Linked DNA regions of Chlorobaculum tepidum TLS. The protein of the gene in region 1 interacts with the protein of each later gene in a pairwise test. Links are inferred from orthologs where the notes say so. Each region holds a gene or a part of one and is shown on either strand. Other genes may lie near its edges.

What was found.
Region 2: the proteins of AYT24_RS08720 (region 1) and def interact in binary tests that used the Escherichia coli proteins (3 or more experiments, as listed by UniProt). The link is inferred for Chlorobaculum tepidum TLS from one-to-one orthologs.

What each region holds. Positions count from the first base shown.
Region 1 is NC_002932.3:1,820,147-1,826,104, reverse strand. The notes cover bases 1,846-4,655. They hold AYT24_RS08720 (aspartate-semialdehyde dehydrogenase), read left to right. Parts: upstream 1,846-2,647; coding sequence 2,648-3,664; downstream 3,665-4,655. Other genes in these bases: AYT24_RS08705 (ISL3 family transposase), read right to left, coding at 4,444-4,655; AYT24_RS08710 (DUF2442 domain-containing protein), read left to right, coding at 4,037-4,315; AYT24_RS08715 (DUF4160 domain-containing protein), read left to right, coding at 3,838-4,077; dusB (tRNA dihydrouridine synthase DusB), read left to right, coding at 1,846-2,625. In the rest of the region: AYT24_RS08735 (SDR family oxidoreductase), read left to right, coding at 1-487; recombinase RecA, read left to right, coding at 526-1,566; more of dusB, read left to right, coding at 1,582-1,845; more of AYT24_RS08705, read right to left, coding at 4,656-5,670; AYT24_RS08700 (hypothetical protein), read right to left, coding at 5,719-5,883.
Region 2 is NC_002932.3:1,364,059-1,366,847, forward strand. It holds def (peptide deformylase), read right to left. Parts: upstream 1,783-2,789; coding sequence 1,219-1,782; downstream 1-1,218. Other genes in the region: lepA (translation elongation factor 4), read right to left, coding at 1-150; fmt (methionyl-tRNA formyltransferase), read right to left, coding at 271-1,209; AYT24_RS06585 (Fur family transcriptional regulator), read left to right, coding at 2,072-2,563; AYT24_RS06590 (DMT family transporter), read left to right, coding at 2,576-2,789. UniProt on the Escherichia coli protein: Removes the formyl group from the N-terminal Met of newly synthesized proteins. Requires at least a dipeptide for an efficient rate of reaction. N-terminal L-methionine is a prerequisite for activity but the enzyme has broad specificity at other positions.

The DNA of each region.
Region 1 (5,958 bases):
GATGGTCAATCCAGGCGTGGTGATCGGCAAGAATTCCGAGCCGGGGATGTCTGGCAGCAGTTCCAACGAGGTGCTCCGGATGATCTACGAGGGCCGCCTGCCGCTTTGCCCCGATGGCGCGACAGGATTCGTCGATGTGCGCGACGTGGCCGACGCCCATATCGCCGCATGGCAGAAGGGAAAAGCGGGAGAGCGCTACATCATCGTTGGCGAGAATCTCTCTTTCAGAGAGCTTTTCGAGCGGATCGCCGCGCTGCCCGGCAGCCGGAGCGGCAAGGTGTTTCGTGTTAACCGAGTTGCCAGGATGCTGGCTGGCGTCGGCGGTGAACTCTTTTCGCTTCTGACGAAACGGCCATCGTTCATCAGCATCGAGAGTCTCAGGCAGGCTGCGCATTTGTCCCGCTACAGCAACCAGCGTTCGGTGCGCGAGCTAGGCATGTCGTACCGCCCATTCGAGGAGACGCTTCGAAGCGCTATTATGCAGTAAACCAGGACCATACTTTTACAAATTCAGAGCATACCCCTATGGAAAAAGAGGCAACACCGCAGCAACAGCCGCCGGTCGTCGATCCGGCCAGGCTCAAACAGCTCAATCTTGCGATAGAGACACTTGAAAAGCAGTTCGGCAAAGGTGCAATCATGCGTCTTGGCGACGACTCGGCGGTCATGCACGTGCAGGTGATTTCCACCGGTTCGATGGCGCTCGACTACGCCCTTGGCGTGGGCGGCTTGCCGCGAGGCCGCGTGACCGAGATTTACGGCCCCGAATCCTCTGGCAAGACCACGCTCGCCCTGCACGCCATCGCCGAGGCACAGAAAAACGGCGGTATTGCGGCGCTGGTCGATGCGGAGCACGCTTTCGATCCGACCTACGCCCGGAAGCTCGGCGTCGATATCAATGCGCTGCTGGTCAGCCAGCCCGAATCGGGCGAGCAGGCGCTCTCCATCGTCGAGACGCTTGTGCGCAGCGGTGCGGTTGACATCATCGTTATCGACTCGGTGGCGGCGCTGGTGCCGCAGGCCGAACTCGAAGGCGAGATGGGCGACAGCGTGGTTGGCCTTCAGGCCCGCCTCATGAGCCAGGCGTTGCGCAAGCTCACCGGGGCGATCTCCAAGTCGAGCAGCGTCTGCCTCTTCATCAACCAGCTTCGCGACAAGATCGGCGTGATGTACGGCAGCCCCGAAACCACCACCGGCGGCAAGGCGCTGAAGTTCTACTCGTCAGTCCGGCTCGATATCCGCAAGATTGCGCAGATCAAGGATGGCGAAGAGTTGGTTGGCAACCGAACCAAGGTCAAGGTGGTCAAGAACAAGGTCGCTCCGCCCTTCAAGACCGCCGAGTTCGACATTCTCTATGGTGAAGGCATTTCGGTGCTGGGTGAGCTGATCGACCTGGCTGTCGAGTTCGGCATCATCAAGAAATCTGGCGCGTGGTTCAGTTATGGCACTGAAAAGCTCGGTCAGGGGCGCGAGAACGTCAAGAAGCTGCTGAAGGAGGATGAGACCCTGCGCAATACGATCCGCCAGCAGGTTCGCGACATGCTCACCGGAGCGCCAACCGCATAAATGGAACAAAGCGCCATGCGCATCGGAACCATCGACATCGACCGCCCGATCATTCTCGCGCCCATGGAGGATGTGACCGATCGGGCCTTCCGGCAGCTCTGCAAGCAGCACGGGGCGGATATCGTCTATACCGAGTTCATCAGCGCGGAGGCACTGCGGCGCGGCGTGGAGAAATCGATTCGCAAGATCACTGTGGCCGACCACGAACGGCCGGTTGCGGTGCAGATTTTCGGCAACACGGTCGAGTCGATGGTCGAGGCGGCGGCGATTGCCGAGACGTACGAGCCGGATTACCTCGACATCAACTTTGGCTGTCCGGTGAAAAAGGTTGCCGGTCGCGGCGCCGGAGCTGCGCTGCTGAAGGAGCCGGAAAAGCTTTCGGAGATCGCCTCGGCAGTGGTCAACGCGGTCTCGCTGCCGGTGACGGCCAAGACCCGTATCGGCTGGGATCACGACTCGATCAACATCACCGACACTGTGCGGCGGCTCGAAGATGCGGGTATCCGGGCGGTGGCGGTGCATGGGCGGACGCGCAGCGATATGTACAAGGGGCGGGCCGACTGGGGACGCATCGCCGAAGCGAAGCAGGCGTGCAGCATTCCGGTGATCGCTAATGGCGACGTCTGGCTGCCGGAAGACGCGGTGGCCATGTTCGAGCGCACCGGTGCGGATGGCATCATGATCGGGCGCGGCTCGATCGGCAACCCCTTCATTTTCGAGCAGGCGAAAAGTCTTGTCAAAGAGGGCGTGCGCCTTTCGGCTCCGTCCTATCGTCAGCGGATTCAGGCTGCTGTCGATCATCTTCGGCTTTCACTGGAGTACAAGGGCGAGAAATACGGTGTGCTTGAGATGCGCCGCCACTACTCGACTTATCTGAAAGGACTTCCCGGTGTTTCGAAAGTGCGCAACCTGCTGGTGCGCGAACCCGATCCGGCGGTGATCGTCGAATTGCTCCGGGAGTTCGAGGCTGCGTGCGAAGCGCTCGACCGCGAGGGGCTTCTGAAGGAGGGGGGTGAAAACCTGAACGATCACTCGCCCAGACTGATTCTCAATTACTAAACCATCATCCATTCTTACGTATATGAGCAGTGAAGCAGGCTATCGAGTAGCCGTTCTTGGCGCAACCGGCCTGGTTGGCAGAACCATGATCAAGGTGCTCGAAGAGCGCAATTTTCCGGTCAGCGAGCTGGTGCCACTCGCCTCTCCGCGGAGCCGGGGCGAAGTGATCACCTTCAATGGGCGCGAGTTCGTGACCGAAGTGCCGTCGGCGGAGATTTTCAAAGGCGTTGACATTGCGCTCTTCTCGGCTGGCGCGACGGTGAGCAAGGAGTGGGCGCCCGTGGCCGCCGAGGCAGGCGCGATCGTGATCGACAACTCCTCGGCTTTCCGTATGGACGAGGGAATTCCGCTTGTTGTCCCGGAGGTCAATCCTGAAACTATCTTCGACCGCGAAGGCAAGGCGGCTCCGATCATCGCCAATCCCAACTGCTCGACCATCCAGATGGTTGTGGTGCTCAAGCCGCTCTACGACGCCTACGGCATCCGCCGCGTGGTGGTTTCGACCTACCAGTCGGTGACGGGCAAGGGCAAGGCCGGACGCGATGCGCTCGAAAGCGAGCTGGCGGGCAACATCCCCGACGAGTTCACCCACTTCCACCAGATCGCCTTCAACGCCGTACCGCAGATCGACGCCTTCACCGAGAACGGCTACACCAAAGAGGAGATGAAGATGGTTAACGAGACGAAAAAGATCATGGGTGACGACACCATCCAGGTCTCGCCGACCACCGTGCGCATTCCGGTTTATGGCGGCCACGGAGAAGCGCTGAACGTCGAGCTGAGGAGCGATTTCGATATCGACCAGGTGCGTGCTCTGCTCGCGGGATCACCGGGCATCGTCATGCAGGACGACCCGTCGGCGCGTCTTTACCCGATGCCGATGACCTCCTACGAGCGCGATGAGGTGTTCGTGGGCCGTCTGCGCCCCGACTACTGGCACCCGCGCACCCTGAATCTCTGGGTCGTTGCCGACAACCTCCGCAAAGGCGCCGCCACCAATGCCGTGCAGATTGCTGAGCTGCTGGTGGGGAATCTGTGAGGATTGATGTGTGACTGAATTTCTTGTAGGGGCGGTTCTTGTGGCCGCTCTTTTTATTTGGGAGGACAGGACGGCAAGGACAGCAGGGGCGGGCGTTTTTGGCTTTTGGTGAGGGAGGAGAGGGATTGTTATATTGTTCTGCGGTTGAGGAATCCAAATCTTGGGGAGCGTGTATGAGTCCTACCGTTTTTTGTGAGCAGGGATTTCGATTTTTCTTCTTTTTGCGTGAAGAGAAAAGGATGCATGTGCACGTTATATCGGGGGACGGCGAGGCGAAGTTTTGGCTGGAACCTGAACTTGAACTTGCAAAGAATCATGGATATTCCAGAATTCAGTTGAAGCAGATTGAATCAATAGTGGAGGCGCACAGCGATGAACTTGTTAAAGCATGGAGAAAGCATTTCAGCAGTTGAGGTGTCGAATATATCACAGCACGGCATCTGGCTTCTTGCTCACGGGAAAGAGCTTTTTTTGTCGTATGCTGATTTTCCGTGGTTTAGGGATCAGACGGTAAAATCGATTCTCAACGTCAAGGAGCAGTCGCCCGGTCATTTCTGGTGGCCCGATCTGGATGTCGATTTGACGGAGGAAATTATAGAAAATCCGGAACGCTTTCCGCTTGTTGCTGATGCACGGGTGATATATAAATAATTATTAAAATTATTTCCGATACGATCTGAATTGTCATGAAAATATATTCCAGAGCCTGCGACAGGAGAGATTGAAGGCTTTTTTGGGTTCTTCGCAGAATATCGTGGGTAAAGGAGCGCTGGGTTACGTCATGATCCGATAGCCATGTTGAGTTTTCCGCAGTAAAACAAAATCCGGATTCGGTAACTCTCGAACCGGTGAAACCCTCTTGCAGAGGCCTTGACGATCTGAATCTTGCTGTTCAAGCCTTCGGAAACTGCGTTGGTGATCGGGTGTTTGAACCAGGTCAAGACGTTGCCGAAATGGCGCTGAAGCAGCTCTTTGACCTTCGTCAACGGAACCAGACCAACCTCATCGATCCGCTTCGACCAGTACTCGAAAAAAAACGTCCCGGCATCAGCGCAACCAAGCTGCCAGAAGGCTCGAAACATATTTTTCAACGACCACGCCTTCCCGGTTCTGAACTCCGCGTCCATCAGCTTGCCCAGCTCGGCCTGTTGCTGCTCACCCATGTTTTCCGGATTACGCAGCCAGACATATGTTGAGCCGATCAGGCGTTTGTCTCCGGCCTTGTCGAGTTGGCGACACTCCTTGCGACGCACCAGATCGACAGCCTCATTGAGATACTTGCTGATATGAAAGCGATCATGCACCAGATCGGCCTTCGGCAACAGCTCTTGAACGGCATGGATAAAGGGTTTCCACATATCGACCGAGACCGCCTTGACCCCTGCTTGCTGGCTGTCGTTCAGCGATGCAAGCAGCTCTTTGGTCGCCTCGGTCGTGCGATGCTCGACCACCTCAAGCACGCGCCTTTCGCCGAGATCAGTCAGCGTTGTGACGTCATGCTGGCCCGCCTTGAAGCTTTTTTCATCGATGCCCAGATACTCGACGGTTTCGGTTTTCCGGCGAACCAATCCTCGCTGAACGGCGCGTCGCATGATTTGATTGACGGTATGCCAGTTCAAGCGCAACAGGCGCGACGCCGCCTTGATATTGGCACAGTGCAACAACAGCTCGACGGCGAAGCTCTCGAACAGCAACGTGAAACGAGAATGCCGTGCCGCCCATGGCGCCTGAACGGTTTTGACTCCATGCTCCTTGCATTGGCAACGAGGCAAACGGGCCACCAGAATCGTCTCGAACTGCATCGTATCAAGATGACGCCACCGCTGCTCAGCGGCATGGTCATAGATGAGGCATGATTGGCCGCAGATTGGACACTCGCCCTGCTTGCCGGTAAAGGCCAGTCTGATCTCCACTTGCCGGCTACTCATCGACAAGTTGACGTTCTCGACTTCCCAGTTTGAGGGAAGACCTAACAGTTGGTGGTAATGGCTTGACAGGCTCTGCATGGGCGGATCAATGTGGTTAGCTTGCTTGAATTGCACGACTACGCCAAGTTACCCATTACAGCCACAGCTTTCCACGATATTCTGCGAAGAGCCAAACTTTTCAAAGGCTTTATCATCCAGACAAGGAGCGACATCCAACAGGTCAAGGCGGCCATCTTCCGCGACAATCGACAACGCCCAATCCGGTTGCGGATTAACTTCTGCAATTCTCACTGGTCAAGTCCCTTGATTAGAAGTGGTTTTTTTCTTCGCGATGAATTTCGATCCATGATAGCGACCACCCTCTGG
Region 2 (2,789 bases), 460 kb from region 1 along the record:
GTCGAGCACCTGGGCGGTGGACATCTGGTTGCGTTCGAGGGTATGGGTCACTTCAAGAAGCCGGTCGGCAAGGGTCGATTTGCCGTGGTCGATATGGGCAATAATGCAGAAGTTTCTGATCATGCCGACTTCTGTTCCTGTCGGAGGCATAAGTATCTGTTCTAACGAGTAATAGTGGTTACACAACCGCTTCGCCGCAAGAGCGGCGGGCGTAGAATAATAAAATCAAAAAATATAAGAAGAAAATTGTGACGTACCGCCCGGCAGCCTTCATAAAAAGCGAAGCATCTCCTTTCTGGCGCGAAGTCCACGAGCGAACAGTTCACCGTCCATCGCTTTTTTGCCCTCGGCCTGCACGCTGAGCAGTTCGATCCAGCCGTCAGTTCCGGCCACGAGCAGTCGCCCGTCCGCGATGCGGAGCGTCCCCGGTTCATCCGGCGCTGTTTCAATGGCACAGGCCTTCGCCTTGTAGATTTTCAGACTCTTTCCGCCGAAAGTTGTCCATGCGGCAGGTTTCAGCGCGAGACCGCGGATGAAGTCATGCAGGCGTTGCACCGGCTGGTTCCAGTCGATGCGGGTGTTCTCGCGGTTCAGCTTCGGCGCTTTCGTGGCGAACCGCTCATCCTGCTTTTCAGGCATCACCGCGCCATCGGCGATCATCGTGAGCGTGCGCTCGACCGTACCTGCACCAATTTCCGACAATCGCTTGAGCAGCTCAAAGGCGTTCTCGTCCGGACCAATCGGCGTGCGATCCATCGTGATGATGTTGCCGGTATCGACTGACTTCTGAAGAAAAAAGGTGGTCACACCGGTTTCGGCGTCGCCATTGATGATCGCCCAGTTAACCGGCGCCGCGCCGCGATAGGCGGGAAGCAGCGAGCCGTGCAGGTTGAAGGTGCCGAGCGGCGGCAGCTCGAGCACTTCCGGTGGCAGAACGCGGAACGCTGCCACCACGATCACGTCCGGCCTTGCAGCGGCGACTTGCAAGGCAAACTCATGACTGCTGACATCATCGGCCTCCAGAACCGGAAGCCCCAGTTCGAGCGCCGCCTGCTTGACCGGCGTCGGCTCGGGCGGCGAGTTTTTGCTGCGGCGAGGCTTGTCGCAGCCTGTCACGACCAGCACCGTCTCGAACTGCGGCTTCATGGCCGCGATACGGCGCAGCGAAGGAACGGCAAACTCCGGTGTTCCCATGAAAACAACTCTCAACCCCACCGGTCAGGCCTCCGCTTCGACACGGTTAACGTCACGGGCCAGCGGATAATCGGCCTTCACCCGTCCTTCGGCGATGGCGTCAAGCTCCTTCTGGATTTTGCGGCGATCACGCTTGTCCATGCGGTCCACGAAAAGCGTGCCGTCGAGATGGTCGATCTCGTGCTGAAGCACGCGGGCCATCATGCTGTGAAAATCGGCGGTGTGCTCCTCAAACTTCTCGTCACGGTAGTGCAGGGTGATGGCCGACGGCCGGACGACGTTACCCGCAATGCCCGGCACGCTGAGGCACCCCTCCTCCATCAGGCTGCGCCCGCGAACGGCAACGATGCGGGGATTGATAACCACCATCGGCTTGAAATCGGCATACTCCTTGATGGTGGAAATATCCACCACTACCAGGCGTAGCGAGTGACCCACTTGCGGCGCAGCAAGTCCGATGCCCGGTGCCTTGTACATAGTATCGAACATCTCGGCAATCAACTCCTCGATTGCTGAATCGACCCCTTTCAGGGGCTTGGCTTTCATAGCGAGTACCGGGTCGCTATAGGTATTGATCGGTAAAATCATTGCGTACTGCTCGTTAACTGTGGATAGCCCGTTAACTCTTGCAAAAGCAAAAGGGTAGAGCTTTTCCTGAAGATAACCCTGTTAACTCCAAAATAGTTGCCCCACACACTCCAGCGGCACTCAACCGCTCAGCCGGCACATTGGAATAATAGCCGTCTAATGTACGGTTTTCAGCGTTCTTTTCCGTCCGGCTCTTCCCGCTCCGCCGCCTTCATGGTTCACAGGGAATTCGCAGAAAAACAATACATTAGAAAAACCGAAAACACAAAATACTGACAGCAAGAACATCGTGAAACAAACGGGCAGCGACACGATCGCAAAGGTCGAAGCGCTTTTCAAATCGTACATGAAGGAGGAGGGGCTCCGCTGCACCCAGGAGCGCCTGAGCGTGCTCAGAGAGATGTATGGCTCCAGCACCCACCTTGACGCCGACGAGCTCTTTGTCCGGCTGCGTAAAAAAGGAGTTGCCATTTCACGCGCCACGGTGTACCACACCCTTGACCTGCTCTTCAGGTTCAACCTCGTCACCAAGATCGATCTCGGCCATAAGCACACCCACTACGAAAAATCCTGGGGCGTGACCAACCACCTGCACATCATCTGTCTGAAATGCGGACACGTTTCGGAGGCCACGAGCTGCGAGCTGCCGGAATTGATGGAAACGCTCTGCGTCGGGCACGGCTACTCGCTCGGCAGTTTCAGCCTGCAACTCTTTGGCGAGTGCGCAGACAAGGAGGCCTGCGCCCGGCGCATCAGCAACAAGCACAAAGAGAAAACCTGAAATCCGGACACCATGCCCTGGCTCTATCTGATCCTCGCCATCATCGCCGAAGTCTCCGGCACCACCAGCATGAAGCTCTCGGCAGGCTTCACCAAGCCGGTGCCATCGGTTTTCATTTTCGTTTTTTACGCCACGAGTCTTACTTTCCTCACACTGGCGCTCAGAACTTTGCCTGTCGGCATGTCCTACGCCATCTGGTCGGCGCTCGGCACGGCGCTCATCACGG